One region of the Streptomyces sp. NPDC001889 genome, then DNA from elsewhere that is predicted to be linked to it. Evidence: predicted binding sites of a transcription regulator. Region 1 holds the regulator's gene; each other region holds the start of a gene.
What was found. The regulator HrcA, encoded in region 1, represses chaperone genes, less so after heat shock. The targets are predictions, from matches to a motif close to TTNGCACTCNGNNNNNCNGAGTGCNAA.
Positions count from the first base shown of each region.

Region 2: the regulator HrcA is predicted to act here: its motif matches at 1,072-1,098, upstream of groES (co-chaperone GroES).
Region 3: the regulator HrcA is predicted to act here: its motif matches at 624-650, upstream of groL (chaperonin GroEL).

Region 1 is NZ_JBSFER010000034.1:19,603-21,868, forward strand. It holds gene ACWCRA_RS31890 (MBL fold metallo-hydrolase) at 1-477, opposite strand, end outside; gene hrcA (heat-inducible transcriptional repressor HrcA) at 695-1,720, shown strand; gene dnaJ (molecular chaperone DnaJ) at 1,721-2,266, shown strand, end outside.
Region 2 is NZ_JBSFER010000003.1:64,361-66,626, forward strand. It holds gene ACWCRA_RS03820 (polysaccharide deacetylase family protein) at 1-822, shown strand, start outside; gene groES (co-chaperone GroES) at 1,243-1,551, shown strand; gene groL (chaperonin GroEL) at 1,685-2,266, shown strand, end outside.
Region 3 is NZ_JBSFER010000020.1:172,613-174,878, forward strand. It holds gene ACWCRA_RS23955 (cold-shock protein) at 128-331, shown strand; gene groL (chaperonin GroEL) at 779-2,266, shown strand, end outside.

The DNA.
Region 1 (2,266 bases):
GGTGTGCCCGGGCCCCGCGTTCACCAGCAGCACCCGCAGCCCGCCGCCCAGGTCGAGCGCCAGCTCCCCGGCGACCGTCCGGCCCGGCACCACCAGCAGATCGGCCGCGTCCGCCGCCGCGTCCGGGGCGACCCCATGGCGTACCGCGTCCGCGCACAGCACCTCGCGCTCCCGCCGCAGGAGCGTGTCGACGCCCCCGGCTCCGTACACCTCCACACCCGCGAAGGCCGAGGTGCCCATCACATGGTCGAAATGCGGATGGCTCAGTGCGACATGCGTCACGCGGCGGCCCGGCAGCAGCGTCCGCGCCTGGAGCCGGATCTCCGCCCCCTCGCGCACCGTGGAGCCCGTGTCGTACAGCAGTACGCCCTCCGGGCCGGCGATCAGACCGACGGTCGCGTCCCATCCGGGGAGCCGGCGCCGGCCCACCCGGCCGTCCAACCGCTCCCACCCGTGCTCTTCCCAACTGACGTCCATACCGCGACGCTACTGGCAACGACCAGCGCGAGTGCGCGGTACCGTGGTCGGTCGCCCTTGCTAGGGGCGTACCCCACGGCCGTACACTGGCTCGGGGCGGAGCTGGCACTCGTGCCTCATGAGTGCCAGTCAGTGACTGAGCAGTGACCGAAGACGACCGAAGACGACCGTGGACGACCGAAGAACCACCGAGGGAACACCGCTGGAGGTGTGCGCGATGCTCAGCGAACGCAGACTCGAAGTGTTGCGCGCCATCGTCCAGGACTATGTCGGCACCGAGGAGCCCGTCGGCTCCAAGGCGCTCACGGAGCGCCACCGCCTCGGGGTCTCCCCGGCGACGGTCCGCAACGACATGGCCGTGCTGGAGGAGGAGGGCTTCATCGCCCAGCCCCACACCAGCGCCGGACGCATTCCCACGGACAAGGGCTACCGGCTCTTCGTGGACCGGCTGGCCGGGGTCAAGCCCCTGTCGTCGGCCGAGCGGCGCGCCATCCAGAGCTTTCTGGACGGCGCCGTCGACCTCGACGACGTCGTCGGCCGCACGGTACGGCTGCTGGCGCAGCTGACCCGCCAGGTCGCCGTCGTCCAGTACCCCTCGCTCACCCGCTCCACCGTCCGCCATGTCGAGCTGCTCTCCCTCGCGCCCGCGCGGCTGATGCTCGTCCTGATCACGGACACCGGACGGGTCGAGCAGCGCATGATCGACTGTCCCTCGCCCTTCGGGGAGGTCCCGCTCGCCGATCTGCGGGCCCGGCTCAACAGCCGGGTCGTCGGCCGCCGTTTCGCCGATGTGCCGCAGCTGGTCCAGGACCTTCCCGAGTCCTTCGACCCGGAGGACCGGGGCGTGGTCTCCACGGTGCTCTCCACTCTGCTGGAGACGCTGGTGGAGGAGACCGAGGAGCGGCTGGTGATCGGCGGCACCGCCAACCTCACCCGCTTCGGACACGACTTCCCGCTCACCATCCGGCCGGTGCTGGAGGCGCTGGAGGAGCATGTGGTGCTCCTCAAGCTGCTCGGTGAGGCGAAGGAGTCGGGCGGAATGGGCATGACTGTCCGCATCGGTCATGAGAACGCCCATGAAGGGCTCAACTCAACGTCCGTGGTCGCCGTCGGCTACGGTTCGGGCGACGAGGCAGTCGCCAAACTCGGCGTGGTCGGACCGACCCGCATGGACTACCCCGGAACGATGGGAGCGGTACGCGCAGTGGCACGTTACGTCGGACAGATCCTGGCGGAGTCGTAAGTGGCCACGGACTACTACGCCGTACTCGGCGTGCGCCGCGACGCATCGCAGGACGAGATCAAGAAGGCATTCCGTCGGCTCGCCCGCGAGCTGCATCCGGATGTCAACCCCGATCCGAAGACCCAGGAGCGGTTCAAGGAGATCAACGCCGCTTACGAGGTGCTCTCGGACCCGCAGAAGAAGCAGGTCTACGACCTCGGCGGCGATCCGCTGTCGCAGGCCGGAGGCGCGGGCGCGGGAGGCTTCGGCGCCGGTGGCTTCGGCAACTTCTCGGACATCATGGACGCGTTCTTCGGGACGGCGTCGCAGCGCGGGCCCCGCTCGCGGACGCGGCGCGGCCAGGACGCGATGATCCGCCTGGAGATCGATCTGAGTGAGGCCGCCTTCGGCACCACGAAGGAGATCCAGGTCGACACCGCCACGGTCTGTACGACCTGCAGCGGTGAGGGAGCGGCGCCGGGCACCTCGGCGCAGACCTGTGACATGTGCCGGGGCCGCGGTGAGGTCTCGCAGGTGACCCGGTCCTTCCTCGGCCAGGTCATGACC
Region 2 (2,266 bases), on a different contig from region 1:
CGGGAGGGCGCGGGGGCCGCCCCCGGCCGGTCGGCCGGCGAGCGGACGGGCTCCGCCGGGCCGGGCGGCTCGCCCGCCGAACGCGCCGAGAGCCGCAAGCGCGCCCAGGCCGTCCGGGCCGCCGCCGCCCAGAAGTGGGGTCTGGAGCGCACTCCGCTGACGGCGCCCCCGCCGCCGGCCGTCAAGCCCGAGATCACCACCCGCAAGGGGTTCGAGGTCGAGGGCGGCGAGTATCTGCCGCCGGTCTTCACCACCGTGCCGGTGACCGAGCGGGTGGTCTTCCTGACGATCGACGACGGCAGGGAGAAGGACCCCGAGCTGCTGCGGATGATGTCCGAGCTCCAGATCCCGTACAGCTCGTTCCTCAGCGACTATGTGATCAACGACAACTACGGGTACTTCCGCGAGATGCGGGACCTGGGTGTCTCGCTCCACAACCACACCCTCAACCACCGCTACATGCCCGGCCTCGACTACGCCGCGCAGAAGCGGGAGATCTGCGGCCAGCAGGACAACCTCACCAAGCTGTACGGCACGCGCCCCCCGCTCTTCCGCCCGCCGTACGGCAACTACAACCAGGACACCCTGCGCGCGGCCCGGGCCTGCGGGGTGAAGGCGGTGCCGCTGTGGGCGGCGGAGGCGTTCCCGGACCGGATGGAGTGGCGGGAGTGGGATCGGGATCTGCATCCCGGGGACATCATCCTGACGCACTTCAGGGGGACGGATGAGTGGGAGGGGTCGATGGCGGACATGGTGCGCCAGGTGATGAGGACGGTGACGGAGAAGGGGTACGCGGTGGCCCGCCTGGAGGACTACGTCTGACCCTGCCGGCCCGAGCCCCGGCCCGTCCCGCCGTCTGAGGACTGCTCTGTGCCGGGAGTGCCGGAGCTGGGCGAATCCCCGCCCGTCCGGTGTCTGAGCGCGGCCCCCGCACCCGAGCTGGGCAAATCCCGGCCCGTCCGGCGTTTGAGGACGGACCCCGCGCCCGGGGAGACCCGCACGGTGCGGGTCCGGTCCGGCCCGGGGGCTCGCCGCACGGCGCGCCCCCGGGGCCGGGATCGACGCACGGGATTGGCACTCCGCTTGACCGAGTGCTAACCGCGGTCATAGTCTCGGGTCTGGCACTCCCCACCGGAGAGTGCCAGCACAGCGACGGGCAGATCCGGCACCCGCGACGACGGATCGACCTGGTCGCCACTCAGACAGATGAACCCCGAGATCTCCGAAGGGGGAGGTCGGACCGTGACGACCACCAGCTCCAAGGTTGCCATCAAGCCGCTTGAGGACCGCATTGTGGTCCAGCCGCTCGACGCCGAGCAGACCACGGCCTCTGGCCTGGTCATCCCGGACACCGCGAAGGAGAAGCCCCAGGAGGGCGTCGTCCTCGCGGTCGGCCCGGGTCGCTTCGAGAACGGTGAGCGCCTGCCGCTCGACGTCAAGACCGGCGACGTCGTTCTGTACAGCAAGTACGGCGGCACCGAGGTGAAGTACAACGGCGAGGAGTACCTCGTCCTCTCGGCCCGCGACGTACTCGCGATCATCGAGAAGTAGGTCGGATTACCGGGGCTCGCCCCGGAGTCTCCGTACCCCGTTTGTTTTGTGAACCGCGCCCCTGGCCCCCGCTGACAGTCATATCCCGGGCGCTGGGGGCGCGGTTCGTACACGAAGAGGACTGAAACGCTCCATGGCGAAGATCCTGAAGTTCGACGAGGACGCCCGTCGCGCCCTCGAGCGCGGCGTCAACAAGCTTGCCGACACCGTGAAGGTGACCATCGGCCCCAAGGGCCGCAATGTCGTCATCGACAAGAAGTTCGGCGCCCCCACCATCACCAATGACGGCGTCACCATCGCCCGCGAGGTCGAGCTCGACGACCCGTACGAGAACCTCGGCGCCCAGCTGGTGAAGGAGGTGGCCACCAAGACCAACGACATCGCTGGTGACGGCACCACCACCGCCACCGTGCTGGCCCAGGCGCTGGTCCGCGAGGGCCTGCGCAACGTCGCCGCCGGCGCCTCCCCGTCGTCCCTGAAGAAGGGCATCGACGCCGCCGTCAAGGCCGTGTCCGAGGAGCTCCTCGCGACCGCCCGTCCCATCGAGGACAAGGCCGACATCGCCGCCGTCGCCGCGCTCTCCGCGCAGGACCAGCAGGTCGGCGAGCTGGTCGGCGAGGCCATGGACAAGGTCGGCAAGGACGGTGTCATCACCGTCGAGGAGTCCAACACCTTCGGCCTGGAGCTGGACTTCACCGAGGGCATGGCCTTCGAC
Region 3 (2,266 bases), on a different contig from region 1:
ACGCGTTCCGGCGCACACCTGTGGGGTCCTCAACCCGTCCCGGACGGGCAGGCACACGGCGGGTGAGGTCTGACCCGGGTCCGCGAGGTGCGGTCCTGCGCAAGGGCCAGTAATAGGGGAGTTAGGCATGGCTCAGGGCACCGTCAAGTGGTTCAACGCGGAGAAGGGGTACGGCTTCATCGCGGTCGACGGTGGTGCGGACGTCTTCGTCCACTACAGCGCGATCCAGATGGACGGCTACCGCACCCTGGAGGAGGGGCAGCGAGTCGAGTTCGAAATCTCGCAGGGACAGAAGGGTCCGCAGGCGGACATGGTGAAGCTCGCGGTCTGATCCCGCGTTCCTCGCCACACCTGCGACACCTGCGACGCGATCGGCCACCGACGCGCTCACACATGTGGGGTCCGCATCCCGGGAACGGGGTGCGGACCCCACAGGTGTGTCCGGGCGCGGCAGGCCGGCGGAGCCCCCGGGCGCCCTCGCGCGGGCGCTCCCGGAGCCCCGGCGCGGCGGGGCGGCGCGCGCCCGCGCACCGCCCCGCGGGGACGGGCTCCCGGGGCCCTCGCTCCCCCCGGTTCTCCCGGAGGCGCTTGCACTCGGAGGGGGCGAGTGCTAATCATTGGCGTTAGCACTCTCCTGGTGAGAGTGACAGAACAAGGACCGGGTCGGTGAGGTCCGCACGCCGGGTGGGGCAGAGAACCACACGGCTGGGGACCGTCCGTCGCGGGCGCCAGCGCGGTCCGGCCAGAGCTTCCCACCAGTCCGTGGAGGACACTTCACATGGCAAAGATCATCGCGTTCGACGAGGAGGCGCGGCGCGGCCTTGAGCGCGGTATGAACCAGCTCGCCGACGCCGTCAAGGTCACCCTCGGCCCCAAGGGCCGCAACGTCGTCCTTGAGAAGAAGTGGGGCGCGCCCACGATCACCAACGATGGTGTGTCCATCGCCAAGGAGATCGAGCTCGAGGACCCGTACGAGAAGATCGGCGCCGAGCTGGTCAAGGAAGTCGCCAAGAAGACGGACGACGTCGCCGGCGACGGCACGACCACCGCCACCGTTCTCGCCCAGGCGCTCGTCCGCGAGGGCCTGCGCAACGTCGCGGCCGGCGCCAACCCGATGGCCCTCAAGCGCGGCATCGAGAAGGCCGTCGAGGCCGTCTCCGGTGCCCTCCTGGAGCAGGCCAAGGACGTGGAGACCAAGGAGCAGATCGCCTCCACCGCCTCCATCTCCGCCGCCGACACCCAGATCGGCGAGCTCATCGCCGAGGCGATGGACAAGGTCGGCAAGGAAGGCGTCATCACCGTCGAGGAGTCCCAGACCTTCGGTCTGGAGCTGGAGCTCACCGAGGGTATGCGCTTCGACAAGGGCTACATCTCGGCGTACTTCGCCACCGACATGGAGCGTATGGAGGCGTCCCTGGACGACCCGTACATCCTGATCGTCAACTCCAAGATCGGCAACGTGAAGGACCTCCTTCCGCTGCTGGAGAAGGTCATGCAGTCGGGCAAGCCCCTGCTGATCATCGCCGAGGACGTCGAGGGCGAGGCCCTGTCCACGCTGGTCGTGAACAAGATCCGCGGCACCTTCAAGTCCGTCGCCGTCAAGGCCCCGGGCTTCGGCGACCGCCGCAAGGCCATGCTGAACGACATCGCCATCCTCACGGGCGGCACGGTCATCTCCGAGGAGGTCGGCCTCAAGCTCGAGAACGCCGGCCTGGACCTGCTGGGCCGCGCCCGCAAGGTCGTCATCACCAAGGACGAGACCACGATCGTCGACGGCGCCGGTGACAGCGACCAGGTCGCCGGGCGGGTCAACCAGATCCGCGCCGAGATCGAGAACTCCGACTCGGACTACGACCGCGAGAAGCTCCAGGAGCGCCTGGCGAAGCTGGCCGGCGGCGTGGCCGTCATCAAGGCCGGTGCCGCGACCGAGGTCGAGCTCAAGGAGCGCAAGCACCGCATCGAGGACGCCGTCCGCAACGCGAAGGCGGCCGTCGAGGAGGGCATCGTCGCCGGTGGTGGCGTCGCGCTGCTCCAGGCTTCCTCGGTCTTCGAGAAGCTCGACCTCGAAGGCGACGAGGCGACCGGCGCCAACGCCGTGAAGCTCGCGCTGGAGGCCCCGCTCAAGCAGATCGCCATCAACGGCGGCCTGGAGGGTGGCGTCATCGTCGAGAAGGTGCGCAACCTGCCCGTCGGCCACGGCCTGAACGCCGCGACCGGTGAGTACGTCGACATGATCGCCGAGGGCATCCTCGACCCCGCGAAGGTG